3 regions of the Amycolatopsis sp. NPDC043887 genome follow, and region 3 is predicted to be linked to each of the others. Evidence: riboswitches for the same ligand, from Rfam matches in the RefSeq annotation. Region 3 holds a riboswitch; each other region holds the start of a gene.
The links. A riboswitch is a leader RNA that binds a small molecule or an ion and turns the genes downstream of it on or off. The one in region 3 is predicted to bind S-adenosylmethionine.
Positions count from the first base shown of each region.

Region 1: another riboswitch for S-adenosylmethionine. It lies ahead of AC069H_RS32235 (methionine ABC transporter ATP-binding protein); the one in region 3 lies ahead of AC069H_RS30610 (aminotransferase class V-fold PLP-dependent enzyme).
Region 2: another riboswitch for S-adenosylmethionine. It lies ahead of thrC (threonine synthase); the one in region 3 lies ahead of AC069H_RS30610 (aminotransferase class V-fold PLP-dependent enzyme).

Region 1 is NZ_JBWKEB010000014.1:129,021-139,163, reverse strand. Features, by position in the region: gene AC069H_RS32255 (transglycosylase family protein) at 1-389, shown strand, start outside; gene AC069H_RS32250 (DUF222 domain-containing protein) at 448-1,455, opposite strand; gene AC069H_RS32245 (GNAT family N-acetyltransferase) at 1,544-2,185, opposite strand; gene rsmA (16S rRNA (adenine(1518)-N(6)/adenine(1519)-N(6))-dimethyltransferase RsmA) at 2,226-3,062, shown strand; SAM riboswitch class I at 3,310-3,400, shown strand; gene AC069H_RS32235 (methionine ABC transporter ATP-binding protein) at 3,613-4,623, shown strand; gene AC069H_RS32230 (4-(cytidine 5'-diphospho)-2-C-methyl-D-erythritol kinase) at 4,742-5,707, shown strand; gene AC069H_RS32225 (ABC-F family ATP-binding cassette domain-containing protein) at 5,775-7,547, shown strand; gene AC069H_RS32220 (fatty acyl-AMP ligase) at 7,599-9,290, shown strand; gene AC069H_RS32215 (DivIVA domain-containing protein) at 9,353-9,682, opposite strand; gene AC069H_RS32210 (DivIVA domain-containing protein) at 9,682-10,041, opposite strand.
Region 2 is NZ_JBWKEB010000003.1:379,186-389,328, reverse strand. Features, by position in the region: gene AC069H_RS11245 (DegV family protein) at 1-688, shown strand, start outside; gene AC069H_RS11240 (ComEA family DNA-binding protein) at 835-1,557, shown strand; gene AC069H_RS11235 (ComEC/Rec2 family competence protein) at 1,554-3,959, shown strand; gene thrC (threonine synthase) at 3,977-5,242, opposite strand; SAM riboswitch class I at 5,256-5,388, opposite strand; gene holA (DNA polymerase III subunit delta) at 5,524-6,507, shown strand; gene rpsT (30S ribosomal protein S20) at 6,560-6,820, opposite strand; gene AC069H_RS11215 (EamA family transporter) at 7,180-8,058, shown strand; gene AC069H_RS11210 (VOC family protein) at 8,082-8,456, shown strand; gene AC069H_RS11205 (class I SAM-dependent methyltransferase) at 8,453-9,040, opposite strand; gene lepA (translation elongation factor 4) at 9,154-10,143, shown strand, end outside.
Region 3 is NZ_JBWKEB010000013.1:80,343-90,485, reverse strand. Features, by position in the region: gene AC069H_RS30630 (penicillin-binding transpeptidase domain-containing protein) at 1-1,028, shown strand, start outside; gene AC069H_RS30625 (ArsR/SmtB family transcription factor) at 1,072-1,755, shown strand; gene AC069H_RS30620 (potassium/proton antiporter) at 1,868-3,346, shown strand; gene AC069H_RS30615 (M23 family metallopeptidase) at 3,478-4,161, shown strand; SAM riboswitch class IV at 4,290-4,404, shown strand; gene AC069H_RS30610 (aminotransferase class V-fold PLP-dependent enzyme) at 4,437-5,801, shown strand; gene AC069H_RS30605 (hypothetical protein) at 5,821-6,456, shown strand; gene lspA (signal peptidase II) at 6,481-7,044, shown strand; gene AC069H_RS30595 (RluA family pseudouridine synthase) at 7,041-7,967, shown strand; gene AC069H_RS30590 (AsnC family protein) at 8,070-9,053, opposite strand; gene AC069H_RS30585 (DUF885 domain-containing protein) at 9,190-10,143, shown strand, end outside.

The DNA of each region.
Region 1 (10,143 bases), on a different contig from region 3:
CCGGCCAGAAGACCGTGACCTACAAGGTCACCAAGCGCAACGGCAAAGAGGTCGGCCGCGAGAAGGTCTCGGAAGAGGTCCTCACCGAGGCCAAGCCCAAGATCGTCAAGGTCGGTACCAAGAAGCCCGCCGATCCGGTCATCGGAGACGCCGGCGCCTGGGACCGCATCGCGCAGTGCGAGTCGACCGGTAACTGGTCCGCCAACACCGGCAACGGCTACTACGGTGGCCTGCAGTTCAACAAGAGCACCTGGGACGCCTATGGCGGCGACCAGTACGCCGCGTACCCGCACCAGGCCAGCAAGGCCCAGCAGATCGCTGTCGCCGAGAAGGTCCGCGAGGACCGTGGCGGTTACGGCGCTTGGCCGCACTGTGGCAAGAAGGCCTGACGCCAGATCATCCTCCTTTCCTGAAGGTCACCGTGTGGGTTCGCCCGCAAGGTGGCCTTCAGGCCGTTAGGGGCTTCGGAGGCTGAGCCGGGTTCCCGGCTCGCGGTCTCGAGAGTCTCGCCCACCAGCGCGCGGGCCGTATATGTGCCACGTTCCTGGACGGTTCTCGAACACCTCCACCGCCGTGAGGCGGGCTTTGGCGGCCCTGAGGCGGCGCCTGGGCGGGCTTAGGACGGTTTGCCGACTCCTCGGCGGGCTCGGCAGCCGAGGACTGCTCGGCGACCTGCTCCGAGCTCTTCCGGGGCAAAGGGATGTCCGGGCCGGTTTCCGCGAGCTCGACGATCTCTGAGAACGCGTCGCCGCGTCTTTCAGCCGGCGAACGGTCGTCGGCTTCTCCATCGGGGACCGGATAGGCCCGTGGTACCAGGAGCGCGTTCAGGCGGGCGCCTGTCTCGGCATCGAGGTCGCCGCGCATGTCCCAGCGGCCGGTTCGTTTCTGGCGCAACCAGAAGTCGCTCCGCCGCCTTTGCGGAGCGGGGTCGTCTTTGGGTCCTCCATCCGGGTCCAGTTGTGCGAGCAGCTCTGTGCCCGCCACCGTGACGTCGCGCGGTCTCGCGACGCGGGCGAGCTCGACCAAGCCCTCCTCGGCCTCGAGGCGTGCGCTCGCGGTGACGTGCTCGGGCAGCCTCTTCATGACCGTGACGATCCGGTCGATGCTGGCCTCGGCCAGCGCGCCGGTGGTGGCCGCAGTACCGGTCAGGGGCGCGACGGGGTCGATCGACGTGCCGTCGCGCGCCCGTCTCGAATTGAGCGCCAGCGCTCTGCCGGTCACTCTCTGAGCCTCTGCTCGAGGTACCCGGGCCACATGCTCGTAGAAGACGGCGATCGAGTTGTGTCCGTAGAGCTCACGGACCCCACGTGACTCGATCTCGGCCAGGATCTGGCCGACTTCGGCGACAAGACGTCGCCCTTCGCGTAGCCGCGTCTGCAACTCGTCGAGAAGCAGGTCGGCGTCACCTTCCGGCAGGTTGAGCGGGAAGGCCTTGGGAATGTTTGTACTGGTCATCCCTCGATTGTCGAGGCAGATTCGAACGAATGCACGGTATCGATCGGGTGGATGATCATCACGCTCCGGCGGTGCGAACCTGCGCCGATCACCCTTGAGTGGGATGCGTGTCGCTTCGGAAAGCCATACGGATGGTGGGGTCGGATCCGGCCGGGCCCTTGCCCTGGCGATGCATCCGGGCCCACTCCTCGCGGAGCACCCCGTAGACGACGGAATCGTGGACGCCGCCGGACCAGCGCCGTGCGCGCCGGAACCGGCCTTCTTCGACGAACCCGAGCCGTCGCCCGACGGCGATCATTCCCGGGTTACCCGAGAACGTGGCGAAGTCCAGGCGGAGCGCGTCGGTGCGGGAGAACAAGTAGGTCGTCCACATGCGCAAGGCCTCGGTGCCGAACCCGCCGCCCCAATACCGCTCGTCGTAGATGACCAGCCCCATCCGCCGCCAGTCGGTCTGCCTGCTTTCCCAGTACCAGCTGACCCGCCCGATCAGCCTTCCGTCGCTCAGATCGCACACGGCGAGGCTGGTGCGGGGATCGGGCGGATCGGACTTGATCGTGGTGAGTTCGCGCGCCGTGGATTCGGCGGCGGCTGTGGTCGGGGTGCCGAAGTAGGGCCCGTTCGTTTCGTGCCAAGGCCGCGCGGGATCGAGTAAGTCGAGGAGCGGCCCGAGGTCGGACGGGCGCCATTCGCGCAGCCGGACTTTTTCCCCATCGAGTGCGACGTCGTCCACCGGCCAATCGTGGCTTACCGGACCTGGTTACGATCGTCGGGTGACTGAACTGCTCGGTCCTGCGGAAATCAGGGCGCTGGCGGCCGAGCTGGACGTACGTCCGACCAAGAAGCTCGGTCAGAACTTCGTGCACGATCCCAACACGGTGCGCCGCATCGTCGACCTTTCGGGGATCGGCGAAGGGGACGTCGTCCTGGAGGTCGGGCCGGGCCTCGGCTCGCTGACACTCGGGCTGCTCGCGACCGGCGCCGAGGTCGTCGCGGTTGAAATCGACCCTGTCCTGGCGGGGCGGCTGCCGAGCACCGTGGCAGAACGAGGCGGGGGCGAAAGGCTGACGGTCGTCGGCGCGGACGCGTTGCGGATCACCGCGGACGATCTGCCCGCGCGGCCGACGGCGCTCGTCGCGAACCTGCCGTACAACGTCGCCGTTCCCGTCGTGCTCCACCTGCTCGCCGAACTGCCGTCGCTGACCAGCGGTCTCGTAATGGTCCAGACCGAGGTCGCGGACAGGATGGCGGCGGGTCCGGGAAGCCGGACTTACGGCGTTCCCAGCGTCAAGCTCGCCTGGTACGGGAAGACGCGCAAGGTCGCCGCGGTGCCCCGGGCGGTGTTCTGGCCCGTTCCGAACGTCGACTCCGCCTTGGTCGCGTTCGAACGGGGCGACGTGGTGTCGTCCGTGGATCGGGAACGGCTGTTCGCGGTCGTCGACGCCGCCTTCTCGCAACGGCGGAAGACCTTGCGTGCCGCGTTGGCGTCGTGGGCCGGTTCCGCCGAACGCGCGGGGGAACTGCTCGAAAAGGCGGGTATCGACCCCAAGACTCGCGGGGAGCAGCTGGACGTTCATCAGTTCGCCCGGATCGCCGCGGCCGCCGGCTGACCACGTGTCGCAGGTGTGACCGGAGCCGCGCGAACGGCGGCAGGCCAAGGCCGCGCACCTGCGTGATTCCTCCTCTCGATTCGGCGTGGGCGGACCTCGTCTTAGCAGGCAGCGCGCCTGTCGTGACGTAGATACGCCTACTGGCGTCTCATAATATGGACTTACCATCCTGTATGATGGACGCGACCAGACGTGTGATCTGCGCCTACGCGCTTGCTTTCATCCAGTGGGATCGGTTTTACTCAATGAGCCATCCCGAGCGACTGAGAGACCTGGCTCGCCGAAGTCGCAGCAACCACCCTCCACAGGGCAGGTGCTACCGCCAGGACCGATGGAGGCTGTGCCTAATGAACAGGGTCACCCACCCGCTCCTGCTGACCAGGCGACGTGTCGTCGATGAAGGTCGCCGCACGGTAAGTGCGTGTCGACGCTCCACCGTTACTGCCTGAGTCCTTTCCCTTATCTCTGAATCCGTTCGTTTCCCGGACGGTTACTCGGTGACGGTTGGCGCGCTCGAAAGAAGCAGCGCCCCATGTGCATGGAGCCCTTCGTGATCACTGTCGAAAACCTGTCCAAGTCCTTTCCCCTCAACGGAAATCCCGTCGTCGCACTGCGCGATGTGAGCGTGGACATCCAAGCAGGCTCGCTGTTCGGGGTCGTCGGTCCGGCGGGCTCCGGCAAATCGACTCTCGCCCGGTGCATCGGTCTTCAGGAGCGTCCCGACCGCGGCGTCGTCCGTCTCGACGGCCTCAACACCGGGACACTCGACGGACGCCGGCTCCGCGAAATCCGGCGCCAGGTCGGAGTCGTGAGCACCAAGCCGGAATTGCTCGCCGAGCGCACCATCGCCGGCAACATCGCTTCGCCGCTCGAGCAGCTCGGCCTCGACGGGCCGCAGCGCCGCAACCGGGTCGGCAACCTGCTCGACCTGGTCGGGCTCACCCCCCGTGCGGGGCAGCGACCGGGCGACTTGTCCGCGGGGCAGCTGCGCCGCGTGGCCATCGCCAAGGCGCTGGCCGCCGGGCCGTCCGTGCTCCTGGCCGACGACCCGACCGCGGGCGTGCAGCCCGAGGAGTCCGGCGCGGTCCTGACCGTGCTCGACCGCGCGCGCGCCGAGCTCGGCGTCACCGTGCTGCTCACCACTCCCGACGCCGGCGTGGTCCGCCGTGTCTGCGACGACGTCGCGGTTCTGGAGGCCGGCGCGATCATCGAACGCGGAACCGTGCTCGACCTGGTCTCCGACCCGAACAGCCGGACCGCGCAGGCGCTGCTTCCCGCCATCGAAACCGGGCGGGCACAGGCCTCGAAGTACGACCGCGCGGTGGACGTCGTGCTCGTCGGCTTCGCCTCGGTCGGTGCGCTGCTGCCGGAGGCCGCCGGTCGCTTCGACGTCGAACTCGCCACCATCGGGGGCGGCCTGACCCGGATCGGCGACACGCCGGTCGGCCGGTTCCGCCTCGGGGTGCGTGGTGAGCGCGCGGACGCCGCGCTCGCCTGGATCGCCGAACGTGGCGGCCACGTGACCCACCCGGTCCGCGGGCCGCAGGGTGTCGCCGCCTGATTTCTCCGCGAACGGGCCGCTCAGACGAATTTCGTCCGGGCGGCCCGTTCGCGTCCGACCCGTCCGTTCTCTTTCTCCTGGTGACAGCGCAAGTGGAGCGGCCACGTAGGCTTGACGCGTGCTCGCCGTCGTACCGCCCCCAGTGACCGTCAGGGTTCCCGCCAAGGTCAACCTGCACCTGTCGGTCGGTGACGTACGCCCGGACGGTTACCACGAGCTGGTGACCGTGTTCCAGGCGCTTTCCCTGACCGACGAGGTGACCGTCGCGGTCACCGAGGACCCCGGCGTCGAGGTCTACGGCGAAGGTGAAGGTTCCGTACCGACAGGAGCCAACAACCTCGCCTGGAAGGCGGCGCAGGCGTTGGCGGCCCACGTCGGCAAGGCGGACGGCGAGTCCAAGGTCAGAGTCGTGTTGCGCAAAGGCATCCCGGTCGCGGGCGGGATGGCCGGTGGCAGTGCCGACGCGGCCGCGACGCTGGTGGGGCTCGCGTCGCTTTGGAAGCTCGACATCTCCCGGGACGAACTGGCGGGTATCGCCGCGAAGCTCGGTAGCGATGTACCTTTCGCGCTCTACGGCGGGACAGCGCTGGGCACCGGCCGAGGCGAGCAGCTGGTGCCTGTCTTGTCGAGGCACACCTTCCACTGGGTCCTGGCCTTCGACCAGCGTGGGCTTTCGACTCCACGGGTGTTCGGCGAGCTGGACAAGTTGCGTGAAGAGGGCAGCCCGCCGCGAATCGGCTCGCACACTCCGGTGGTGGAGGCGCTGGCATCCGGCGACCCGCGGCAGCTGGCGCTGCTTCTTGGCAATGACCTGCAGGCGGCCGCTGTCTCGTTGCGTCCGGGGCTGCGTCGCACATTGAGGGCGGGAGTCAACGCGGGGGCGCTCGCCGGCACCGTGTCCGGATCCGGGCCGACCTGTGCGTTCCTGTGCGCGGACGCCCAGTCGGCCGTCGAGGTGGCCGCGGAGCTGTCCGGCGCGGGTGTCTGTCGCACGGTGCGCGTCGCGCACGGGCCGGTCCCCGGAGCCCGGCTGGTCGGCGGAGACGACGCGCCGCGGCCGTCGCCGCCTCGGGTGCACGCATGAGGGTGTCCGAAATGGACACCGACTAATTCGTTGTGGTGCGAGCTTTTTGGAAAGGATCGGCTGAGGCATGGCCAACTTGGTCAACCTGGAGTCGGTGAGCAAGTCCTTCGGGGTGCGCCCGCTGCTCGACGGTGTTTCGCTCGGTGTGGCGGAGGGGCAGCGTATCGGTGTCGTCGGTCTCAACGGGGGCGGGAAGACGACGCTGCTGGAGGTCCTCGCGGGGATCAGCGAGCCGGACGCGGGACGTGTCAGTCAAGTCCGGGGCCTGCGGATGGCGGTGGTCACCCAGCGGACCGAACTTCCCGACGGCAGCACGGTCGGAGACGTCGTGCTGGAGCGCTACGGCGCGGAGCACGAGTGGGCCGCTGACGCGCGTGTCCGGTCCATTATGGATGGTTTGGGCATCACCGCTCTCGGTATCGAGAAGGCGACGGCGAACCTGTCAGGTGGCGAACGGCGCCGTGTCGCGTTGGCGGCCGCCCTCACCGGTGAACTGGACCTCGTCGTCCTCGACGAGCCCACCAACCACCTCGACGTGGAAGGTGTGCGCTGGCTCGCGGATCACCTGCTCAACCGCAAGATCGCGGTCGTGGTCGTCACCCACGACCGGTGGTTCCTCGACACGGTCGCGAGTGTGACCTGGGAGGTCGCCAACGGTCGCGTCGAGCAGTACGAAGGCGGATACGCTGACTGGATCTTCGCGCGGGCCGAGCGGGCGAGGCTTGCGGCGACGGCCGAGGAAAAGCGGCAGAACCTGGCACGTAAAGAGCTCGCATGGCTGCGTCGCGGTCCGCAGGCCAGGACGTCGAAGCCGCGATACCGCGTCGAGGCGGCGGAGGCGTTGATCTCCGACGTGCCGGAGCCGCGTGATTCGGTCGAGCTGCAGGCGTTCGCCCGCCGTCGGCTGGGGAAGACCGTGCTGGAGATCGAGGACGCCACGTTGACCGTCGGCGACCGCACTCTGCTCGATCACGTCACCTGGCGGATCGGGCCCGGCGATCGGATCGGCCTGGTCGGCGTCAACGGGTCCGGCAAGACGACGCTCCTCAAGCTGCTCGGCGGCGACAGGGAACCCGAGACGGGACGACGGATCCAGGGCAAGACGGTCAGCCTCGCGCATCTGCGCCAGGAGCTCGATGACCTGCCGGGCGATCTGCGCGTGCTGCAGGCGATCGAAGAGGTCTCCGGCCGGGTCGTGTTCGGCAAGCAGGAGCTGACCGCTTCCCAGCTGGCCGAAAAGCTGGGTTTCCCCGCCGCGAGGCAGTGGACGCCGGTCGAGGACCTTTCCGGTGGTGAACGGCGCCGTCTGCAGCTGTGCCGGCTCCTGATGGCCGAGCCCAACGTGCTGCTGCTCGACGAACCGACGAACGATCTCGACATCGACACCTTGCAGCAGCTCGAAGATCTGCTGGATTCCTGGCCGGGCAGCCTCGTCGTCGTTTCGCACGACCGATACCTGGTGGAACGCGTCTGCGACACGATCGTGGCCTTGTTCGGGGACGGGCAAGTGACCCACCTGCCGGGCGGGATCGAGGAGTACCTCGACCGTCGCGCCAAGAAACTCGAGAAGGCCGGCGGAGACCGAAAGAGCGGCAACGCGCAGGCCTCCGCGCCCAGGAAGAACGCCGCGGAACAGCGGGCGGCCCAGAAGGAGCTGTCCCGCCTCGAGCGCAAGCTCGACCAGCTGCACGCGAAGGAAGAGAAGCTGCATGCGGCGCTGCTCGCAGCGGCGACCGATCCGACGAAACTCATCGAGCTGAACACCGAATTGAAAGCCGTCGAAACGGAGAAGGAGGAGGTCGAGGCCCAGTGGCTCGAGACCTCCGAAGCGATCGAATGAGTTCGCTCGACGGCGAGCGGGCCGTTCAGCGCGGACAGTAGTGTGACGCGCATGAGTCGGTTCGTGGACACGCTCGTCGCCACCGCGGCGGGGCGAGGTCAGCAGCGGGGAATGGTCACCGGGGAGCCCAAGGAGCCGGTTCGGCGTACGTGGGCCGAGATTCACGAGCAGGCCAAGCGGGTCGCCGGGGGTCTGGTGGCGGCTGGGCTGGAACCCGGCAAAGCGGTCGCGGTACTGGCGGCGGCGCCGTCGCTGATCGCGCCGACGGTTCAGGCGGTCTGGCTCGCCGGCGGCAGCGTGACGATGCTGCACCAGCCGACGCAGCGCACAGACCTCGCCGAATGGGCCGAGGACACCGTTCGCGTGCTGCGGATGATCGGGTCCGGCCTGGTTCTGCTCGGTGAGCCGTTCGATCAGCTGGCGCCGGTGCTCACGGAGCACGGCATCGCCTTCCAGGTCATCGCCGAGCTGCTCGAGGCCGAACCGCTGCCGGAGCCCGTGCCGACAGCCGAATCGGACACGGCGCTCCTGCAGCTGACCAGCGGGTCGACGGCCGACCCGAAGGCCGTTCAGATCACCTACGGGAACCTGTATTCGAACGTCAAGGCGATGGTCGACCGGGCAGAGTTCGATTTCGACGTCGACGTGATGGTCTCGTGGCTGCCCACCTTCCACGACATGGGGATGGTCGGGTTCCTGACGGTGCCGATGACGTTCGGCGTCGAGCTCGTCAAGATCACGCCGCTGGAGTTCCTGTCGGGACCGTTGATCTGGCCGCAGCTGATCAGCAAGTACAACGGCACGACCACGGCCGCGCCGAACTTCGCGTACGCGATCGTGGGCAGGCGGATGGCCCGTGTCGAGGACGACGACGCGTACGACCTCTCGAAGCTCCGGATCGCGCTGAACGGCGCCGAGCCGATCGACGAAACAGCCGTGAAGACGTTCGTCGAGGCTGGGGCACGCTTCAAGATGCCCGCCGAATGCGTGTTCCCCGCGTACGGCATGGCGGAGGCGACTCTCGCGGTTTCGTTCGCGCCGTTGTTCACCGGCTTGACGCTGGACGTGGTCGAGGCCGACGCGCTCGAGGCGGACAACCGCGCGGTGCCGGTCCCCGAGGGTGACCCGCGCCGGGGGACCGACGAAGTCCGGTCGTTCGCGGTGCTCGGGCCGCCGCTCGACGGGCTCGAGGCCGAGATCGTCGACGACAAGGGAACGGTGCTCGGAGAACGCGAGGTCGGGGAGATCCGCCTGCGCGGCGAGGCCGTGACACCGGGGTACCTGACCATGGAAGGGCCTCTCGCGACGCAGGACGAGGACGGCTGGCTGCTCACCGGTGACCTCGGCTACCTGGTCGATGGCATGATCGTCATCTGCGGCCGTCGCAAGGACGTCATCATCATGGGCGGCCGGAACCTGTACCCGACCGATATCGAACGCGCGGCGACCTCGGTCGAGGGGGTCCGAGCGGGGAACGCCGTGGCCGTGCGGCTCGACGCCGGCAGCCGCCGTGAACGGTTCGCCGTCGTGGTCGAATCGAAACTCGCCGGGGATCCGGAAGCGGAGAAGGCGCTGGCGAAGGAGGTCGCGGCCAAGGTGCGCGGCGCCGTCGACATGCGGCCCTTCGCGGTCGTGGTGCTCCCGGCGGGAAGCCTGCCCAAGACGCCCTCGGGCAAGGTGAAGCGGGCCGCGACCGCCGTCCAGTTCGCGGACAAGATCGCCAAGAACGCGGCGACCAGCTGACACGAATAGGCCGGGTCCGCGAAGATCGCGGACCCGGCCCCCTTCGCTGCACCTCCCGGTGGTCAGCGGCGTCGCCAAGGTGGCTTGCGGGTATGGGTGTGCTCCAAGGCAGGCGCTATGTAGTAGCCGGCGGAATGGGACAGCCCGGCCAGTGTTCCCTCGACGTCTCGCAGGAACGCGTCGACGGCTGCCGGGTCGTAGCCTCGTTTCGACAGCGGGGCTTTGGCGAAAGCCACGTTGTGGACGTCTGAAACCGACAGGTCGTCATCGCCGTCGAGGGTCGCCGCGACCCGTTCGAGGAAGGCGTCGACCGCGGGTTCGTGATAGCCGCGGGCGCCGATCGGCGCCCGGTCGAACTGCCGGGTTCTGGCCTCGAAGGCGGTGACGGGCACTAGCGCTCCCGCAGGAACTCGACGGGGCCGCGGTCCGGGACGGCGCGTTCGGCGGTCGCTTCGTTCTCTTCGCGGGCGCCGGGCACACCGAGCGCGTGCTGGCCGGTCCGGTGAGCGAGCTGTGCTTCGACCTTGTCGAGGAAATCGTCGACTTCGCGTTCGTCATAGCCGCGCTTACCGATCAACGGACGCGAGAACATGACGTGGTGGACCTCGGCGGCCGTCAGGTCGTCCCGGTCCGAGATCGTGTCGGCGATCCGTTCCAGGAACGCGTCGACCTCGTGTTTGGCATATCCGCGTCGCCCGATCGGGGCGTTCGGGAAAGTGGCGCCGGTGATGTCTTCGGCCGTAAACGACATGAAACTCTCTCCGGTTTCGGTGGGGAATGCGATCTCCGCATTCCGTCCTAACGGGTTTGAGAGTTCCCCGGAAGAGCTCGCGCTACTCCACGACTCGATCAG
Region 2 (10,143 bases), on a different contig from region 3:
CAAACGCAGCCTGGTGACGACGTCCCGGCCGACGCCCACCGAATTCGTCAAGGAGTTCCGGGCGGCGCTGGCCGAGGGTGCGGACGCCGTCGTGTCGGTGCATCTGTCCAGGGAGTTGTCCGGGACCTGGGAGGCCGCGGTGCTCGCGGCCCAGGAGGTCGGGCCGGACAAGGTGCGCGTGGTCGATTCGCGCAGCACCGCGATGGGACTCGGCTTCGCCGCCCTGTGCGCGGCGAGTGCCGCCGCGGACGGGGCCGACCCCGCCGAGGTGGAGGCCGCCGCGGTCGACGCGGTGGGCCGCTCGGAGACCCTGTTCGCCGTCGAAACCCTCGAATACCTGCGTCGCGGCGGGCGGATCGGTCCGGCGGCCGCCCTGCTCGGCACGGCGCTCGCGGTGAAACCGGTGCTCCACATGTCCGACGGCCGGATCCAGCCGTTGGAGAAGGTGCGGACGATGAATCGCGCGGTGGCGCGGCTGGTCGAACTCGCCGTGAAAGCGGCCGAAGGCGGGCTCGCCGACATCGCCGTCCACCATCTCGCTTCGCCCGAGCGCGCCGTCGAACTGGCCAACCGGCTCGAGGAATCCATCAACTGCCCGGACGGGTGCGTGGTCTCGGAGATCGGCGCCGTCATCGGGGCCCACACCGGCCCCGGCGTGCTCGGCGTCGTGATCCAGCGAGCGGGCTGAGGAAACCGTCCAGCGTCGCATACGACCCCGACGGAAACCGGTGATCCGGTCTCGGCCGTGCCCTGGTTGTCCACAACACCCCACTTGTCCACAGCCTCGGGATTCACCACTGCCGCCCGCCGCTCCCGCTCCGTAGCGTCGGTCACGTGTTCGACCAAACCGCCCGTCCATCGGGACCCTCCGTCAACGCCAGGCTGGCGTGGCTGGCAGCGCAGCTGTCGTCGCCCACCCAGGGCCCGCCCGCGGGCAGGCTCGTACGCCGCTGGGTGCCCACCCGGTTCACGGCGGACGGGATCCCGGTGAGCCGGCGGTGGTTCGTCGTGGTGGCCGTGCTGATCGCGGTGGCCGTGATCGTGACCGGCGCGATCGCCTTGTTCGGACACCGGCCGGGGGCGGAGACCCCGCCTCCCCTGCCGTCGGCGAAGGCCGCCGGAGACGTCCCCGCCGCGGCGGGGAAGGCGCCTCTGGTGGTCAGCGTCGTCGGCCGGGTCCTCAAACCCGGCCTGGTCACGGTCCCTCCGGGCGCACGGGTCGCCGATGCCCTCACGGCGGCCGGTGGGGCACAGCCCGGAACGGATCTGACCGGAGTGAATCTGGCCCGGCGGCTCACCGACGGCGAGCAGGTGGGCGTCGGCGTCCCCGTTCCGGCCGCGGCCGGAACGGCGGCACCGCCGGGGAAGCTCGACCTGAACTCGGCCACGGCCGAGCAACTCGACACCCTGCCCGGGGTCGGCGAGGTGATGGCGAAACGCATCGTCGACTGGCGGTCCGGGCACGGCGGGTTCACCAGCGTCGAGCAACTCCGTGACGTAGAAGGGATCGGCGAATCCAAATATCGAAAGCTCCGGGAAGTGGTGTCCGTCGGATGAACCCGTCCGCCGATCCGTCCGAAGTGGACACCGCGTCGTGGCGAGGACAGGACTTGCGGTTGATACCGGCCGCGATGACTGCCTGGCTCGGCACTCTTTCCGGGCTGTTGGGCGGCTGGTGGATCACGATGCTCTGCGGTGCGGCCGCCGTGGTGCTCGCGATCGCCGCCGGTGTCCGTGCCCGCCGGACGGCGTCCCGGTGGGTGGCGGGCCTGGGTGCCCTGGCGGTCCTCGGCGTGCTCACCGCCGGCCCGGTGGCGCTGCGGATCCGGGCCGCCGAGCACGACGACCTCCGTGCCGCCGCCGCACGGGGGAGTGACGTCACCACGAGGGTGGTGGTCACCGAGCGGCCACGTCCGGTCCGCGGTGCCGGATACGCCGATCGCCGGGCAGGCACCCGCCTGGTGGTCATCGCCGCGACGGTGGACACCGCGGTGACGGGTGAGCGCGTGGTGGATTCGGCCGGCCGGATCCTCCTGCTCGCTCCCGCCGAGGGGTGGACGGCCCTGTTGCCCGGGCAGCAGGTCACCGCCTCAGGGCGGCTCGCGCCGTCGAAGGGGGCTGAACTGACGGTCGCGGTCCTTTCGGTGCGAGGCCCGCCGTCGGCCCTCGGGCCGGCGCCTTGGTGGCAGCGAGCCGCGGAATCGCTGCGCGCCGGGCTCCGGGAGCTGTGCGCCGTCCTCCCGGAGGAGCAGGCCGGTCTCGTGCCCGGGCTGGTCGTGGGGGACACGAGCACACTGTCCCCGAGGGTCGAACGCGAGTTCACGGACTCCGGCATGTCCCACCTGATGGCCGTGAGCGGTGGGAACGTGGCGATCGTCTGCGGCTCGATCCTTCTCCTGCTGAGGGTGCTCCGGATCGGGCCGCGGACCTCCGCCGCCGCGGCCGCCGCGGGGCTCGCCGGGTTCGTGGTCCTCGCCGGGCCCGCGCCCAGCGTGCTCCGCGCCGGGGTGATGGGGGCGGTCGGGCTGCTGGCGCTGGCACTGGGGCGCCGGGGTTCGGCGTTGCCCGCGCTGGCGTTCGCGGTGGCCGGGCTCGTAGTGGCCGACCCCGCGATGGCCGCCGACTTCGGGTTCGCGCTTTCGGTGCTGGCCACGGCCGGCCTGGTGCTGCTGGCGCCGAGGTGGGCGGAATGGCTGGTCGGACGCGGTGTCCCGGCAGGCTACGCCGAGGGGCTGACCATCCCGCTGGCCGCGTTCGTGGTGACGACGCCGGTCATCGCGGGCATGGCGGGATCGGTCAGTCTCGTCTCGGTGGTGACCAACGTGCTCGCCGCGCCGGTGGTCGCCCCGGCCACCGTGTTCGGCGTGCTCGCCACCGTCGTCGGCCCGTGGTGGCCGTCGGCGGGAAGGCTGCTGGTCCGCCTGACCGAACCCGAGGCGAGCTGGCTCATCACCGTGGCCCGCCACGGCGCCCGCGCACCGGGAGCGGTCCTGGACTGGCCGGACGGCTGGTGGGGCGGGCTTCTGGCGGCCGGACTGCTTGTCGTCCTGCTCGTCGCCATCCGGCTGCGGCACGCCAGGATCCTCCTGGCGGTCGCGCTGGCCGCCGGGCTGCTCGTCTTCGTACCGGTGCGAGTGCTGGCTCCGGCGTGGCCGCCGGCGTCGTGGAGTGCCGTCGCCTGCGACGTCGGGCAGGGCGATGCCGTCGTCCTCGCCACCGGCGAGCAAGGGCGGGCGGTCCTGGTCGACACCGGGCCGGAACCGGGGCCGGTCGACGAATGCCTGAGCAGGCTCGGCGTCGACCGGGTTCCGCTGATCGTGCTGAGTCATCTGCACGCCGACCACATCGGCGGCCTCGAATCCGTCTTCGAGGGCAGGTCGGTCGGGGCGGTCGCCGTCGGCCCCGGCCGGGCTCCCGCCTGGGCGTGGCAGCAGGTCGCGGACGAGACCGCGCGCCGCGGGATTCCCTTGCTGGAGCTGGAGATCGGGCAACGGCTGGACTGGCCGGGGTTGTCACTGGATGTACTGGGGCCGCGGTATGTCACCGGTCGATCGGTCCGCGAACAGGACGGCACGGTGATCAACAACGGTTCCGTCGTCCTGCGCGCCGGGACCCCGGCGGGCCGGGTGCTCCTGACGGGCGACATCGAGCTCGCCGCGCAGGCCGACCTGATGGCCGAGGGGGCAGAACTGCGTGCCGATATCCTGAAGGTCCCGCACCACGGAAGCCGTTACACGGCACCGGATTTCCTCAACGCCGTCGCGCCGCGGGCGGCGTTGGTGAGCGTCGGCGCCGGAAACACGTACGGGCATCCGAACAAGTCCACTTTGGACAATCTGGCCGCCGTCGGCGCGTCGGTCGCCAGGACGGACACGGACGGCGACACCGCGGTCCTCGCCGACGCGCGAGGCCTCGCCCTGGTACGCCGGGGTGAGCCCCGCGGCCCGCCTCGTACTTGAGGCGGGCCGACGGGAACTCAGATGCCCAGAGCCTCGCGCACCGCGTCGGCCGAGGCGCTGACGGTGGCCTTGGGGCCGATCTTGTCCTCGACGGCGTCGAGGGTCTTGAGGCCGTCACCGGTGATCAGCAGGACGATCTCCTCGTCCGGGTTGAGCTTGCCGGTCTCGATGAGCTTCTTGGCCGTCGCCACGGTGACGCCGCCGGCGGTCTCGGTGAAGATGCCTTCGGTGCGGGCGAGCAGCCGGATGCCCTCGACGACCTCTTCGTCGGTGACGTCTTCGATCGCGCCACCGGTGCGGTTGACCACATCGAGGACGTAGGGGCCGTCGGCCGGATTCCCGATCGCCAGCGACCGGGCGATCGTGTCCGGCTTGACCGGTTGGACGACGTCGTGCCCCGCGCGGAAGGCCGCCGAGACGGGGGAGCAGCCGGTGGCCTGCGCGCCGAACACCTTGTACGGCGTCTCGTCGACGAGGCCGAGCTGCCCGAACTCGCGGAAACCCTTGTCCACCTTGGTGAGCTGGGAACCGGAGGCGATCGGCACCACGATCTGGGAGGGAAGTCGCCAGCCGAGCTGTTCGGCGACCTCGAAGGCCAGCGTCTTGGAGCCTTCCGAGTAGTAGGGCCGGACGTTCACGTTGACGAACGCCCAGCTCTCCTGCTCGGCGGCGAGCTGGGTGGCGAGCCGGTTCACGTCGTCGTAGTTGCCGTCGACCGCGATCAGGTCACCGTCGTACACGGCGGTGGTGAGGATCTTGGCGCGTTCCAGGGTCTTCGGGATCAGCACGACCGACCGCCAGCCGGCACGGGCCGCCGCGGCGGCGACGGCGTTGGCCAGGTTGCCGGTCGAGGGACAGGCGAGCACATCGAACCCGAACTCGCGCGCGGCCGCCAAAGCGACGGCGACCACGCGGTCCTTGAAGGAGTGGGTGGGGTTGCCGGTGTCGTCCTTGACCCAGACCTTCTTGACACCCAAGGCTTTCGCGAGCCTGTCGGCCTGGATGAGCCGGGTGGCGCCGGGTTCGGTGTTGGGGATCTCTTCGACATTCGAGGGAACGGGAAGGAGTTTCTTGTAGCGCCAGATGTTCTTCGGTCCGGCTTCGATGTCCTCGCGGCGCACGCGGCCGAAGTCGTAGGCGACTTCGAGCGGCGAGAAGTCCTCGGCGGAAACGAATTCGGGAGCGAGCGGCTGCCGGTGTCCCTCTTCCTTCGACACCAGTTCGACGGCCGGTCCGAGATCCGGGGTCTTGGTGGTGGAGGTCGTGCCGAGGGTTGCGGTCATCGCGAGGTTCCTTTCCTCATCTGCCCCGCCATGGCGGGCCGGAATTGGCACCGTGTTCGTCAGCTATCCCGCGATCGCGGGATGACAGGCTGACGCCGGTTGCCGGGGCTTCATCGGGCCGTTCCCTCTGCCCCTCTGGATGAGCGGTATTCGATTGTCGGCACGCGCATGATCGCGTCGCCTCGCCAACACCGTACGACATGAGGCTCAGGTGGGGCCACAGTGCCCGCAACACATCACCGGACAAAGCACACGAGAGGAGGAGTGGCAGGATCGTCACCGTGACGACGCAAGCTTCCGCCCCATCGCCGCTGGTCCTGGTTCTCGGTGAGGAAGAGCTGCTGATCGAACGCGCGGTCCGCAGCGCCTCGGACGCGGCCAAGGCGGCCGACCCGACGGCGGATCTCACCCGGATCCGGGTGTCGGACCTCACAGTCCCAGCCCTCGCGGAGATGGTCAGCCCCTCCCTGTTCGCCGAAGGCCGGGTGATCGTCCTCGAGTCCGCGCACGACATCTCGCAGGAGCTAGCCGACGGGGTGATGGCCTACGTCAAGGCGCCCGCCGACGGCATCGTGCTCGTCGTCGTGCACAGCGGAGGCGGCCGGAGCAAGGCCGCGAAGGGGCTTCCCGCTGCCTTGAAGAAGGCCGGTGCGGAGGTTGTCGAGTGCCCGAAACTGACCAAGCCCGCGGAGCGGGAATCCTTTGTCCGCAACGAGGTCCGCCGGGTCGGCGGGAAGATCGACGGTGCGGCCGTGCTCGCGCTGATCGACGCGGTCGGTTCGGATCTGCGTGAACTGTCGTCGGCGGCGACCCAGCTGGTCGCGGACGCCGGCGGAACGGTCGACGAGCAGGCGGTCCGGCGCTACCACCGGGGCCGTGCGGACGTGAACGGGTTCGCCGTCGCGGAGAAGGCCGTCGCCGGGGACAAGGCGGCGGCGCTGGAGTCGCTGCGCTGGGCGATGCAGCTGGGCGTACCGCACGTGCTGGTCGCGGACGCCCTCGCCGACGCCGTCCGGACGATCGCGCGGGTGTCCGGTGCCGGTCGCGGGAACCCGAACCAGATGGCGGGTGAGCTGGGGATGCCGCCGTGGAAGGTGCGCAAGGCCCAGGGGCAGGCCCGCGGCTGGGGCCAGGACGGGCTCGCCACCGCGATGCGGGTGGTCGCCCGGCTCAACGCCGAGGTCAAAGGGGTCGCGGCCAACCCGGAGTACGCGCTGGAGCGCGCCGTCCTGGAGGTCGTCGCCGCCCACGGCGCAAGCCGCTGAACACGGCGAAGGGCCCCGGCGACGCGCGTCGCCGGGGCCCTTCGAAAGCCGATCAGAGAGAGTTCGCGCGCTTCGCCAGCGCGGACTTCTTGTTGGCGGCCTGGTTGGCGTGGAGAACGCCCTTGGTCACGGCCTTGTCCAGCTTCTTGGCCGCGTCCTTCTGCAGCTCCAGGGCCTTGGCCTTGTCGCCGGCGTCGGCGGCCTCGCGGAACTTGCGGATCGCGGTCTTCACCGAGGACCGGATCGCCTGGTTGCGCTGACGCGCCTTCTCGTTGGTGGTGATGCGCTTGATCTGCGACTTGATGTTGGCCACGGGGGCGCTCCTCTTGAGTCTCTCGGTGGTTTCACCGCCGCGCTGTGACCGGCCCTGCGTGCTCGTGGGAGCGCGCGGGTTTCCTCCATGACGGAATGCCACACGACGGTGAAAGGCAAGCTTAACAGCCGTCCAGGGGTGGCTCGCGGCCACCTCGGGACGGGTGCTTGAGGTACGGTGCGGAGCGTAGTGCCTAGGGTTCCGCCGCCTGCCCGTTCAGCGAAACACACAATCAGGGCAGATGGGACAGGTCCGAGCGGCACCATCGGCGGGGCCGGAAGCGCCGCCGTTCATCTGACGGGACAAAAGCCTGGAGGACCGGTGTTTTCCGCGTGCGCGGAAAACGTGAAAGGTCCGTCGTGAACGCCACCGCCCTGTTTTTCGTCGTCATCGCCGCCGTCATCCACGCGGGCTGGAACCTCGCGGCCAAGCGGATCCGTCGTGGCGGAGCCCGGTTCGTCTGGGCTTACTACAGCCTCTCCGCGATCCTGCTCGTCCCCGTCATGGCCGTCTCGCTGGCCGTGGAGCCGCAACGTCCACAGTGGACCTGGCTGCTCGCCGCGGTGGTCACGGCGGTGTTCCACGTCACCTACGGGATCGTCCTCCAGCGGGGCTACGCCGTCGGCGACCTTTCCGTCGTCTATCCCGTCGCCCGCGGTACCGGGCCGCTGATCTCGGTGCTCGCGGCCGTCGTACTGCTCGGCGAGCGGCCGGGGGTGCTCGGCCTGGTGGGCGCGTTCCTCGTGGTCGCCGGAGTGCTGGTGATCGGGACCGGCCGGGCGTCGGCGCATGCCGACGCCGCCGATCGTGTCGCTCGCCGCAAAGGCCTGGTCTACGGAATGCTGACCGGGCTCACGATCGCCGCCTACACACTTTGGGACGCCCATTCGGTCACGGGCCTCGCGGTCCCGCCGATCGTCTACTTCGGAACCGGCGCGATCGTGCAGAGCCTCCTCATGACGCCGTACGCGCTGAAGGACCGCGAAGAGATCTCGTGGCTCTGGCGCGAACACAAGCGTGAGGTGTTCGTCGTCGGTGTGCTCTCGCCGGCCGCCTACCTGCTGGTGCTCTACGCCCTCCAGATCGCTCCGGTGAGCCTCGTCGCACCGGCGAGGGAGCTGAGCATCGTCCTGGGCGGCCTCGCCGCCTGGCTGGTCCTGGGGGAGGCGAACGCCGTCCGCAGGCTGGCCGGGTCGGTGGTGGTGCTGGCGGGGATCACCGCGATTGCGATGGCCTGAACCCATCCGGTAGGGATTGAGCCATGGACGTGCTGAGCAGCAGGGTGCTGATCCACCCGAAGGACCTCGACGTGTCGACGGCGTTCTATCGGGACACCCTGGGCCTGGCCATCGACAAGGAGTTCCCCGGCGGGACGGTGTTCTTCGCCGGGAACGGGTCGATCGAGATCGTCGGTACCGGGAAAACCGGCCCGACCCCGGACGTCGCGTTGTGGCTCCAAGTACGGGATCTGCCCGCGGCGCTCGAGGAACTCGCGGAGAAGGGTTTGGAGCCTGTCCGCGGGGCGCGGCGTGAACCCTGGGGTCTGGACGAAGCGTGGATCGCCGATCCGGACGGCACCAGGATCGTGCTGGTCGAGGTGCCGCGTGAGCACCCGTTGCGCACTGATCCGCGCTAGGCCGGCGGCTTGATCGCGCGCAGCTGAGCGGCGAGCGAGGCACCGAAGCCCGGCGGTTCCCAGGTCCAGGTCTGCAGGTCGGTGAAGCCGGCGGCGGTCACTTCGTCGGCCAGCTCGTGCCGGGACACCGGCAGCCACTTCTCGTGCGCCGACAGCAGCAGCCGCCCGCCGGGCCGCAAGACGCGGAACAGTTCGGCGAACCCGGCCGCCCGGTCCCTCCACAACTGCACGTTGTTGACGCTCAGGACCACGTCGACGCTCTCGTCCGGCTGGCCTGTGGAGTCCGCGGTGCCGTGCCGTAGCTCCACCTCGTCGCCGCAGCGGCGGCGCGAGCGGACGAGCATCTCCTGGGAGGGGTCGACGCCGATCGCGCGGCCCGCGCGCGCGGCCGTGGCCTCGAGACCGATGCCCGGCCCAGGGCCCACGACCAGGGCGGTTTCGCCGGACCCGATCGACGCCAGCTCGACGACGCGAAGTTCGGTGGCGGCGTTGCCGTGCGCCATCGCCCGGCCGCCGAACCGGCCGAGCAGTCCCCGGGGATGGCCGAACGTCCGGTCGAGTATCTGGGAGAGTGAAGTACTCATACTTCGAGGGCACCACAGCTCATCACGGGCCGCATCGGGGATGACCCCCACTCGCACCCGGAGCGGCATGGGACCATAGAGGTGGCACACCCCGACCTTCGCGAGGAAACCCGTTGACGACGTTCGCCGACACGACCTTCACGCCCCCGGAACTCATCCGGAACTTCTGCATCATCGCGCACATCGACCACGGCAAGTCGACCCTGGCCGACCGGATGCTGCAGCTCACCGGCGTGGTCGAGGAGCGGGCCATGCGCGCTCAGTACCTCGACCGCATGGACATCGAACGGGAACGCGGGATCACCATCAAGGCGCAGAACGTGCGCCTACCCTGGAAGGTCGACGGCCAGGACCATGTCCTGCACCTGATCGACACCCCCGGTCACGTGGACTTCACCTACGAGGTTTCCCGGGCCTTGGAGGCCTGTGAAGGAGCGATCCTGCTGGTCGACGCCGCACAGGGGATCGAGGCGCAGACGCTGGCGAACCTCTACCTGGCGCTCGAGAAGAACCTGCACATCATCCCGGTGCTGAACAAGATCGACCTGCCGTCGGCCGATCCGGACAAGTATGCGGCCGAGCTGGCGCACATCATCGGCTGCGAGCCCTCGGACGTGCTCCGCGTGTCGGCGAAGACCGGCATGGGCGTGACCGAACTGCTCGACGAGTGCGTGAAGCAGGTCCCGCCGCCGGTCGGCGACGCGGACGCGCCCGCCCGAGCGATGATCTTCGATTCGGTCTACGACACCTACCGGGGCGTCGTGACCTACATCAGGGTCGTCGACGGGAAGATCACGCCGCGCGAGCGGATCAAGATGATGTCCACCGGCGCCACCCACGAACTCCTCGAGGTCGGGATCATCTCGCCGGAGCCCAAGGCCAGCAAGGGGCTGGGCGTCGGTGAGGTGGGTTACCTCATCACCGGGGTGAAGGACGTCCGGCAGTCGAAGGTCGGTGACACCGTCACCTCCGAGCGCAAGGGCGCCGAGGCGCCGCTCGCGGGCTACCGCGAACCGAAGCCGATGGTCTACTCGGGCCTGTACCCGGTCGACGGTTCGGACTATCCCGAGCTGCGTGAAGCACTGGACAAGCTCCAGCTCAAC
Region 3 (10,143 bases):
TGCAGGGGGCCTTGGCCAAGGTCGCCTCCGAGCAGAACGGCGGCAGCGGAACCCCGGCCACCGTCACCGTGTCGCGCGTCGACGCCTCCGGGAAGCCGGTCGAAACGCTCTTCGGGCAGACCGCCGAGACCGGCAAACCGTTGACCTCGACCTTGAGCGTGGCTTCTCAGGCAGCCGCCCAGAAAGCCGTCGACGGCTTCGGAGGGCCGGCGATCATCGTCGCGATGAAGACTTCGGGCGAACTCCTGGCGGTCGCGCAGAACGGCGCGGCCGGGAACCGGCCGGATGCGCTCAACGGCCTGTACTCGCCGGGTTCGGCTTTCAAGATCGCCACGGCGACCGCGGCGTTGCAGCAGGGCGGGGTCACCGCCGACTCCCCGTTGGCCTGCCCGGGCAGTGAGCAGATCGGGACCCGCACGCTCAAGAACGACAACGGGTTCGACCTGGGGACCGTCCCGCTGAAGACGGCGTTCGCCGCGTCGTGCAACACGACCTTCGGGCGACTCGCCAAGCAGCTGCCCGCGGACGGACTCGCGAGGGCCGCAAGCCAGTTCGGCCTCAACGCCGACTTCGAGATCCCCGGACTCGCCACGGAGACCGGGAGGGTGGAGCCGTCCGGCAGCGGTGACGAGCAGGTCGAAGCCGGGATCGGGCAGGGCAGGGTGCAGGTCAGCCCGCTGGGCGCGGCGCTCATGGCCGCGACGGTCGCCACGGGGAAGCCGGTGGTCCCGAAGCTGTGGCAGGGCCTGGAGACCAAGGTCAACGTCGGCTACCAGGCCCCGCCGGCCGGGGTGTTGAACCAGGTCCGCGCGATGATGCGTGAGGTCTGCACGACTGGGACCGCGAAGGCGCTGAAGGGCAGCGGAGCGGTCTTCGGCAAGACGGGGACGGCGCAGTTCGGGTCGGGCGCGGACGCCAACGGCTGGTTCGTCGGCTATCGCGGGGACGTCGCTTTCGCCGTCATGCTCGAAGGTTCCAACGACTCCAAACCCGCGGTGCAGCTGGCGGCGAAGTTCCTGGCAGGCTGACGCTTCGGCGGTCGCCGAACCGTGGGTCTTCTACGGTGGACGCATGGAGACGATCGCCCTGGCCGAGGTCGCGGCCGTGCTCGCCGATCCGAGCCGCGCGTCGATGTGCCTCGCGCTGCTCGACGGGCGTGCCTGGACGGTGACCGAGCTGGCGGGCGCGGCCGAAGTGGCCGCGTCGACGGCGAGCGAGCACGTGAAGAAGCTGACCGAGGCAGGCTTCGTCGTGCGGGTCAAGCAGGGGAGGCACAGTTACGTCCGGATAGCCGGCCCCCGGGTGGCGGAACTGATCGAGCATCTGGCGCAGCACGCCGAGCATCGGCCGGTGAAGGGGCTGCGGTCGTCCGTGCGGGTGAAGCGGCTCGGGTTCGCCAGGACCTGCTACGACCACCTCGCCGGAACGGTCGGCGTCGCGCTGCGGGACGGGATGCTCGCCACTGGGCTGATCGACGACGCCGGCGGCCTGACGCTGACCGATCGCGGCCGCGAGGTGCTCGGCGCACTCGGGGTGGAGATCGACGGCGGCCGCCGCCCGATGCTGCGTGACTGTCTGGATTGGACGGTCCGGCGTGATCATTTGGCGGGCCGGGCCCCCGCGGCGTTACTGTCTCACGGAGTGAGCGCCGGCTGGTTGTCCCGTGAGGGCGACCGCGCGGTGAAAGTCCTGCCCGCGGCGGAAGAACCGTTCGCGGAACTCGGCGTCGACCTGGTGGCCCTGCGCAGTCCGTAATGGACAGTCTGTAACACAGGCTGTCCGGACGGATTTCGGCCGGTACACGGACGAGTGACGAGCACCGCCTCACTATTCTGGAGCCCTCACGGCGACCGGAACGGGAGGCGACATGGAGCAACTCCCGCTCATTCTCGGCACCGGCGGGGCCGTGCTGCTCGTCGCCGTGATCGCCGTCCGGGTGTCGATCCGGGTCGGCCTTCCTTCGCTGCTGTTGTACCTGGGCATGGGGGTCCTGCTCGGCGAAGCCGGGTTCGGCATCCAGTACGACAACCCCGAGCTGACCCAGTCGCTCGGCCTCGCCGCGCTGGTGATGATCCTGTCCGAAGGTGGCCTCACCACCAGGTGGTCGGCCGTGAAACCCTCGCTGGGCATCGGAATCGCACTGTCCACAGTGGCCGTGGTGGTGAGCATCGCGGTCACCGGCGCCGCCCTGCACTGGTTACTGGGCCTGGACTGGCGGATGGCGTTGTTGTGGGGCGCGGTACTCGCCTCGACCGACGCCGCCGCGGTCTTCTCGGTGCTGAGATCCGCGGGGATCGGCAAGCGGCTCGTCGGCGCGCTGGAGATCGAGTCGGGGATCAACGACGCCCCGGCCTACATCGCCGTCGTCGTCCTCGCCGAGGGGACGACCATCGACTGGTCGCTGCCGCTGCTGGTGGTCTACGAACTCGCCGCCGGGCTGGTGATCGGCCTGGCCTTCGGCTGGGGCGGGGCGTTCGCGCTGCGCCGGGCGGCGCTTCCCGCCACCGGTCTGTACCCGCTGGCCACGGTCGCGGTGTGCGTCGTGGCGTACTCGAGCGGGCAGCTCGCCCACGCGTCGGGCCTGCTCGCCACCTACGTGGCGGCCCTGGTGCTGGGGAACTCGAAGCTGCCGCACCGGTCGGACACGCTGTCCTTCGCCGAAGGGCTCGGCTGGCTCGCGCAGATCGGCCTGTTCGTGCTGCTCGGCCTGTTCGCCTCGCCGAGCAGGATCTTCGAAAGCCTGGTCCAGGGCCTGGTCGCGGGTGCGGTCGTGCTACTGCTCGCCCGCCCGCTGTCGGTGCTGCTGTCGGCGCTGCCGTTCAAGATCCCCTGGCGAGAACAGGTGTTCCTGTCCTGGGCCGGGCTGCGCGGTGCGGTCCCGATCGTGCTCGCGCTGATCCCGCTGTCGTCCGGGGTGCCGGGCGCGCAGCAGCTGGTCGACGCGGTGTTCGTGCTGGTCATCGTGCTGACACTGCTCCAAGGGGCGACGCTGACCCCGCTCGCGAGAATCCTCGGGCTGGCCCAGCACGCCGAGGCGCACGAGATCGACGTCGACTCCGCGCCGCTCGACGAGATGGGCGCGGAACTCCTGCAGGTCCGGATCCACGCGGGATCGAAGATGCACGGCGTGTACCTGGCCGAACTGCGGCTGCCGGTGGGGGCGACGATCAGCCTCCTCGTCCGAGACGGCTCCGGCTTCACGCCGAACAAGAACACCAGGCTCCAGGAACGCGACCAGTTACTCGTCGTGACGACCGCCGAAGCCCGTGACGCGGCCGAACGACGCCTTCGGGCCGTCGACCGCGCCGGCCGCCTCGCCAGGTGGAAGGGCGAATCCGGCCAGTAGGTCACGAACCGGCACCAGCTGTTCGTCGGTTGATCTCAGAAAATTCTTCCCTTTCGTACTTCCTTTGAATTACTTTCCCCGCAACTGACTCCATCGAATGGGTGAGTGTCACGGGGTAAGGAGTACGCAAGGTGACGAAACTTCCTGTGTGGTTCGCCGGTCTGGGGGCCGCTGTGGCGCTCGTCGGAGTGGTTCTCGCCGCCCCGACTGCGACGGCGGCCGGGGCCTTTCCCGCGTTCGGGCTCCCCTTCGACACGGGCCAGTCGGTCTACTCGGCGGGGATCCACTCGGACAACGGGACGTCCGGAGTGAAGAACGCCATCGACTTCAGCCCCGGGGACAAGACCGTTCGCGCCCCGCTGGCGGGCACGGTCCGGATCCAGCACTGCTCCGGTGGCGACTGGGTGACCGTCGACCACGACGGCGGCTGGCGGACCGGGTACTACCACCTGGAGAACATCGCGGTCACCGACGGCCAGAAGGTCGCCCCCGGCGACGCACTCGGCCGGACCGGTAACGCGCTGCCCTGTGGTGGCAGCAGCACCGGCGCCCATGTGCACTTCACCCTGTGGACCCTGCCCACGGCGGCCGCGCAGGGCGGCGACTCGCGCGACTTCGGGGTCGGCGCGGGCAACTGGAACGGCCTGTCCTACGACGAGGTCTCGACCAAGGTCGCCGAGGCCTACGGCGAAGCCGTCGACGGCAAGACCTTCGGCGGCTGGCGGTTCACCGCGGGCACCGATCAGTACTCCGGCACAGCGACTGAGGTCTCCTCCCGCGCGACCGTCCCGCTGCCCGGCCGATTCCGGGTCTGACCGGCCGTTGCCCGGCGCGGCGCGGCGCCGGGCAGCGGTTCTTCCCGCTTGCGGAGCACGTGAGCGGCGTCTCAAGATGCGGACGAGGGCTGGCTCGATCGCCCGCCCATCCGCTAACTTCGTTCCTAGGTCACGAGTGTCAGCGTCAAGCCCCGGCTAGCTGACCGGCAACCCTCCTACCGCGGTGGGGTGCCCCGGGTGAGGACCTGGCTCGTCGCGTGGTGCGACGGGCAAGCGCGGGATCCTCGTCGGGTCCCCTGACCCGGAGGATGACGATGACTCTCGCACTCGAACGCACCAGCGCTCCCGCTGAAGTCGCTGAAACCGTTGCCACGCACCAAAACCCGACGGTCGCGTGCGCCGATCTGCGGGTCCCGCTGGTCACCGGCGGCGACATCGGCTACGCCAACCTCGATCACGCGGCGAGCGCCCCCTGCCTGGACAAGGTGCGTGCCGCGGTCGACGAATTCCTGCCCTGGTACGCCAGTGTGCACCGCGGCGCCGGGTTCGCCTCGCAGGTCTCGACCAAGCTTTACGAGCGCACGCGCGGAATCCTGCGCGGCTTCGTCGACGCGCGGTCGACCGACACCGTCGTGTTCACCCGCAACACCACCGATTCCTTCAACCTTCTCGCGCGCAGCCTGCCGAAGCACACGTCGGTCGTCGTGTTCGACACCGAGCATCACGCCGCGCTGCTGCCGTGGAAGGGACCGAACGTCCGCCGGATCGAAACCCCTCGGACCCGCCTCGCCGCGGTGTCCGCCGTGGACGAAGCGCTCGCGGACTGCCCGCAGGGCCCGCGCCTGGTGGTGCTCACCGGAGCGTCCAACGTGACCGGGGAACTGTTGCCGGTCAAGGAGATCGCGGCCGTCGCGCGGCGGCACGGCGCCCGGATCGCGCTCGACGCGGCGCAGCTCGCGCCGCACCGCAAGATCTCGATCCGCGATCTCGACGTCGACTACGTCGCGCTGTCGGGGCACAAGCTGTACGCGCCTTTCGGTGCCGGCGCGCTGATCGGCCGCGCCGACTGGCTGCGCGCGGCTCAGCCGTACCTCGCCGGTGGCGGCGCGACGAAGCTTGTCACCCGTGACTCCGAAAACCTCGGCGTGGTCTGGAATTCCGGCGCCGAGCGGCACGAAGCCGGTTCGCCCAACACTGTCGGCGTCTACGCGCTCGGTGTCGCCTGCGAGACCCTGGCCGCGAACTGGGACGGGATCGTCGCCCACGAGGAGGAACTGCTGGCGCGGCTGCGTCGCGGCCTCGCCGCCGTCCCCGGTTTCGCCGAACTGCGGCTGTTCGACGCGCCGGTCGACCGGGTCGGCACGCTCAGCTTCGTCGTCGACGGCTTCGACCCGGGCTGGCTCGCCGCGGTGCTGTCCGCGGAGTACGGCATCGGCGTGCGGGACGGCGCGTTCTGCGCGCACGTGGCGACGAAGCGGCTGATCGCCGTGGCCGGTGCGACGGGGCAGCAGGCCGTGCGGGTCAGCCTCGGCCTCGGCAGCACCACCGAGCACGTGGACCGGATCGTCCTGGCGCTGCGCCAGATCGTCGCCCGTGGCGCGCGCTGGCAGTACGAGAAGCCGGAGGGCCGCTGGGTGCCGGAGAACGATCCGCGCGAACTTCCCCCGTTCTGCGCCTGACCCACTATCCTCTCCCCGCATGGGGAACGAGCGACCGCGTTACTGGTTTCCGCTGGCGTTGCTGGGTTTCGCTCAGCTGATCGTGGTGGCCTTCGGCGGGATGTGGTCCGGGGGCTGGTTCGCCTACGCGCCCGCCGGTGAACAGCAGTTCCTGACCCAGAATCTTTACGGTGTCGGTGATGGTGGGGTTTTCGGATCCTTGCGCGGGGTCGAGATGAGCCGCGAGACCGCCGCCGCGCTGGACACGTCGTTCGACATCGCCGGCCGGAACGACGACTGGCTGTTCGCCGTCCTCGTGGTCTACCTCGGCACGGTGCTGTTCTACGCCATCCGGACAAAGACCATGCGCTGGTGGAAGGTCGCCGCGATCGCGCTCGGCGGACTGGTCGCCATCGTGCTGGCGGATCTGGTCGGCTACTGGGAATTCGATCTCGACGGTGACACCCGGAGCGCGATCCTGCTGACGCTGGGCCTCGTCGGGCTCGCCTGGCTGGAGCGCAGCGTGCTGGTGCTGGTCGTGGCCGCGGCGTTCGTGCTCTGCGCGGTCGTGCTCGCGCAGGGACAGCTCGCGCTGGTGCTTTCGTCGCTGGTCGTGCTCGCCGGGGCGTTCGCGGCCCTGCTGAGCAGGCCGAAGACGGCCGCCGAGGAGTCCTGAACACGCTCAGTGGACAATGGGGCTGTGAGTACTGAGCCCGAAACGGCGCCACCGTCGCCACCGCTGCCCAAGAAGCGCGTCGCCGTGGTGTTCGCCGTCGCCGCGGTGCTGTGGGGGATCGACCTCCTCACCAAGCAGATCGCCGTGTCCACGCTGGAGGGCAAGCAGCCGGTCGAGTTCCTCGGCGGGCTCGTGTACTTCCAGCTGGTGCGCAACCCCGGTGCCGCCTTCTCGATGGCGACCGGGCTGACCTGGGTGCTCGCGCTGGTCGCGATCGCCGTCGTGATCGCCATCGTCTGGCTGTCCCGGCGGCTGCGCTCGGTCGGCTGGGCCATCGGCCTCGGCCTGGTGCTGGCGGGCGCGCTCGGCAACCTGACCGACCGGATCTTCCGCGCGCCCGGCCCGCTGCAAGGGCACGTGGTCGACATGATCTCCGCGTTCGCGCCGAACGGGCAGGGCTGGGCGATCTTCAACGTCGCCGACTCGGCGATCTGCGTCGGCGGCGTGCTCATCGTGATCCTTTCCTTGCTGGGCAAGGACTACGATGGAACGTCTACAAAGGACAAAAAGAAGGCGGCGAGCGAATGAGCGCGCGGATGTTGCCCGTTCCCGACGGGCTCGACGGCATGCGCGTCGACGCGGGGCTGGCGAAACTACTGGGACTTTCCCGCACGGTCGTGGCGGAGCTGGCCGAATCCGGTGAGATCCTCCTCGACGGCAGGCCCGCCGGGAAATCGGACCGGCTGACCGCCGGCGGACTGCTCGAAGTGACGCTGCCCGATCCGGCCTCGGCCGTCGAGGTCGTCGCGGAACCCGTCGAAGGCATGAAGATCCTGCACGACGATGACGACATCGTGGTGATCTCAAAGCCGGTCGGTGTCGCCGTGCACCCGAGCCCCGGCTGGGCCGGGCCGACCGTCGTCGGCGGGCTCGCCGCCGCCGGGCTGCGCATCGCGACCTCGGGCGCCGCCGAACGCCAGGGCGTCGTGCACCGGCTGGACGCCGGCACCACCGGCGTCATGGTCGTGGCGAAGAGCGAGCACGCGTACACCGTGCTGAAGCGGGCGTTCAAGGAACGCACCGTCGACAAGGGCTACCACGCCATCGTGCAGGGCCACCCGGACCCGACACGCGGCACCATCGACGCGCCGATCGACCGGCACCCCCGGCACGACTACAAGTTCGCCGTCGTCCAGGGTGGGCGGCCCAGCGTCACGCACTACGAGGTCGTCGAGGCCTTCCGCGCCGCGTCGCTGGCCCAGATCAAACTGGAGACCGGGCGCACGCACCAGATCCGCGTGCACTTCTCGGCGCTCAAGCACCCGTGCGTCGGCGACCTGACCTACGGTGCCGACCCGGTGCTGGCGCGCAAGCTCGGGCTCTCCCGGCAGTGGCTGCACGCGAAGACGCTCGGCTTCGCCCACCCGGCCGACGGGCGCTGGGTCGAGTTCGAGTCGGAGTACCCGGACGACCTGGCCAACGCGCTGCGGATCCTGCAGGACGAGAACTAGGCGCGAGTCTCCTGTCCGTGAAGGCCTCCTTCCCTACCTTGAGAGTAGGCAAGGAGGCCTTCACGGACCACAAGTCACGAAGGCACCGGGAGCCGTCGCGAGCTAATCGTCGATCGACCAGGTCAGCGTGCGCTCGTCCGGCTCGGGCCGCGGTGACCAGCGCACGGCGACCACGCGCGTCGAGTCCGGCAGCACGTAGACGGTGTGCCCGCCCAGGGTCTCCCCGGGCCGGACGCCGATCTTGTGCGGCGGCCGCGACGTCAGCGAGACCGGCGCCTTCGCGATCGGCTTGCCGTCCGCGGTGAGCAGTTCGAGGTAGTTGTCCGGGAGCGACACGAACGGGATGTTCCCGCGGTTGGTGATCTCGGTGTGCACCACGACCGACCGTTCCCCGGCTTCCAGCGAGTAGCCCGCGGCGCTGAACAGGTAGTCCGCCGGGTCCTGGACCTCGAGCAGCTGGACGGTGAGCTGCTCGCCCTCCAGGCCCTGGGTCTCCATCACGTCACCGGTCCGGCCCTTCTTGCCCTCCGGGGCGGGCTGCGGCGTGACCTGCTGTTCGTCGCCGCGTGCCCAGGACGCGGTCTGCGGGACGCCCCAGGTGCTCATCACCGGGTCGGCGGGCGCCATCGGGGGTGGCGCGAACTGCTGCTGCGGCGGGGCGGGCGGTCGCGGAGGCGGCGCCATCGGCTGGCGTACCGGGGCCGAAGGCGGGCCGGGGTAGCGGCCCGACGGCGTGCCGTGCACGTTGTACGCGCCCGACGGCGTCCCCTGGACGTTGTACGGCCCGGAGGGGGTGCCCTGGACGTTGTGCGGTCCCGAATGCCCCGGCGGACGCTGGGGCTGCGGAGGTTGCTGGGGCTGCTGAGCCCAGGAAGGCGGCGCGCTCGCGATGGCGGCCCGTAACCCGTTCGGGTCGCTCTCCACGCCCACGAGCAGCGGCAACCCGCTGCCGGAGAGGGCGACCAGGCGGTACGCGACCTCGCGCGGGTCCATCCCGACCTTGGCCGCGAGTTCGTGTACGGCCGCCTTGCCCAGGTCCGCGAGGGCGGCGAGCAGGCGGATGTCCACGGGATCGGTCACGGCCACGTCCGGGAACGCTACCGTCTCGCTCCCGGCGCCGCGGGGAGAGGCCGTCCGAGTGCGGCAAAACCCGGCTTCGGTAGTACGCGGTCTCCATTAGGGTCGGGGATACCGCCTCCATCGACCTCTGGGGAAAGAAAACATGAGCGAAGTCTCCGCCCTCGCCGACGAGTTCGTCGAAGCCCTCTTCGACGCCGAGCCGGTCATGCCCGCTTTGCAGGGCTTCCGTCCGGAATCGACCGGGCTCAGCGATCTCAGCGAGGCCGCGGGGGACGCCTTCCGCGCGCGGCTGGCCGGGTTGGCCGAGCGGGCCGAGGCACTCGCCTCCGACGGTTTGAGCGCGGAGGAGAAGACCACCCGTGACGTCCTGATCGCGATGGCGCGGGCGAGGATCGCGCTGCTGGACTCCCGGTTCGTCGAGTTCACCGTCAGTGACCTGTTCATCTCGCCCGCCGCCGAGGTGCTCACCGTGCTGCCGATGATGTCGGTCGGGACGGGCGCGCAGGCCGAGGCGCACCTCGGGCGGATCGCCGCGATCCCGGAGTACCTGCGGCAGGCCGCGCAGCGGCACCGTGACGGCGTCGCCCGCGGGCTGGTCCCGGTCGCGTACCTCGTCGACGCCGCCGTCGCGTACCTCGACCGGCACCTCGCCGAGCCCTCGGCCGATCCGCTGCTGCGCCAGCCCGCGCCCGACGACGACTTCGAGACCCGCCGCGCCGCCCTGCTGCGTGACGTCGTCCGGCCCGCGATCGCGGAGTACCGCGAGGTGCTCGCGAAGGAGATCGCGCCGCACGGCCGTCCCGAGGACAAGCCCGGCGTCTGCTGGCTGCCCGACGGCGAGCGAATCTACGCCCTGCTCGCCGAGATGCACACGACGACCGACCGCACCCCGCGTGAGCTGCACCAGACCGGGCTCGACGTGATCGCGGGCCTCGCCGACGAGTACCGCGAGTACGGCTCGCGGGTCTTCGGCACCAGCGACCTCCAGGAGATCTTCACCAAGCTCCGCTCCGACCCGGCTCTGCGCTGGTCCGGTGCCGACGAGATGCTCGACTCCGCCCGCGCGGCCATCACCAGGGCCGAGGCCGAGGCGCCG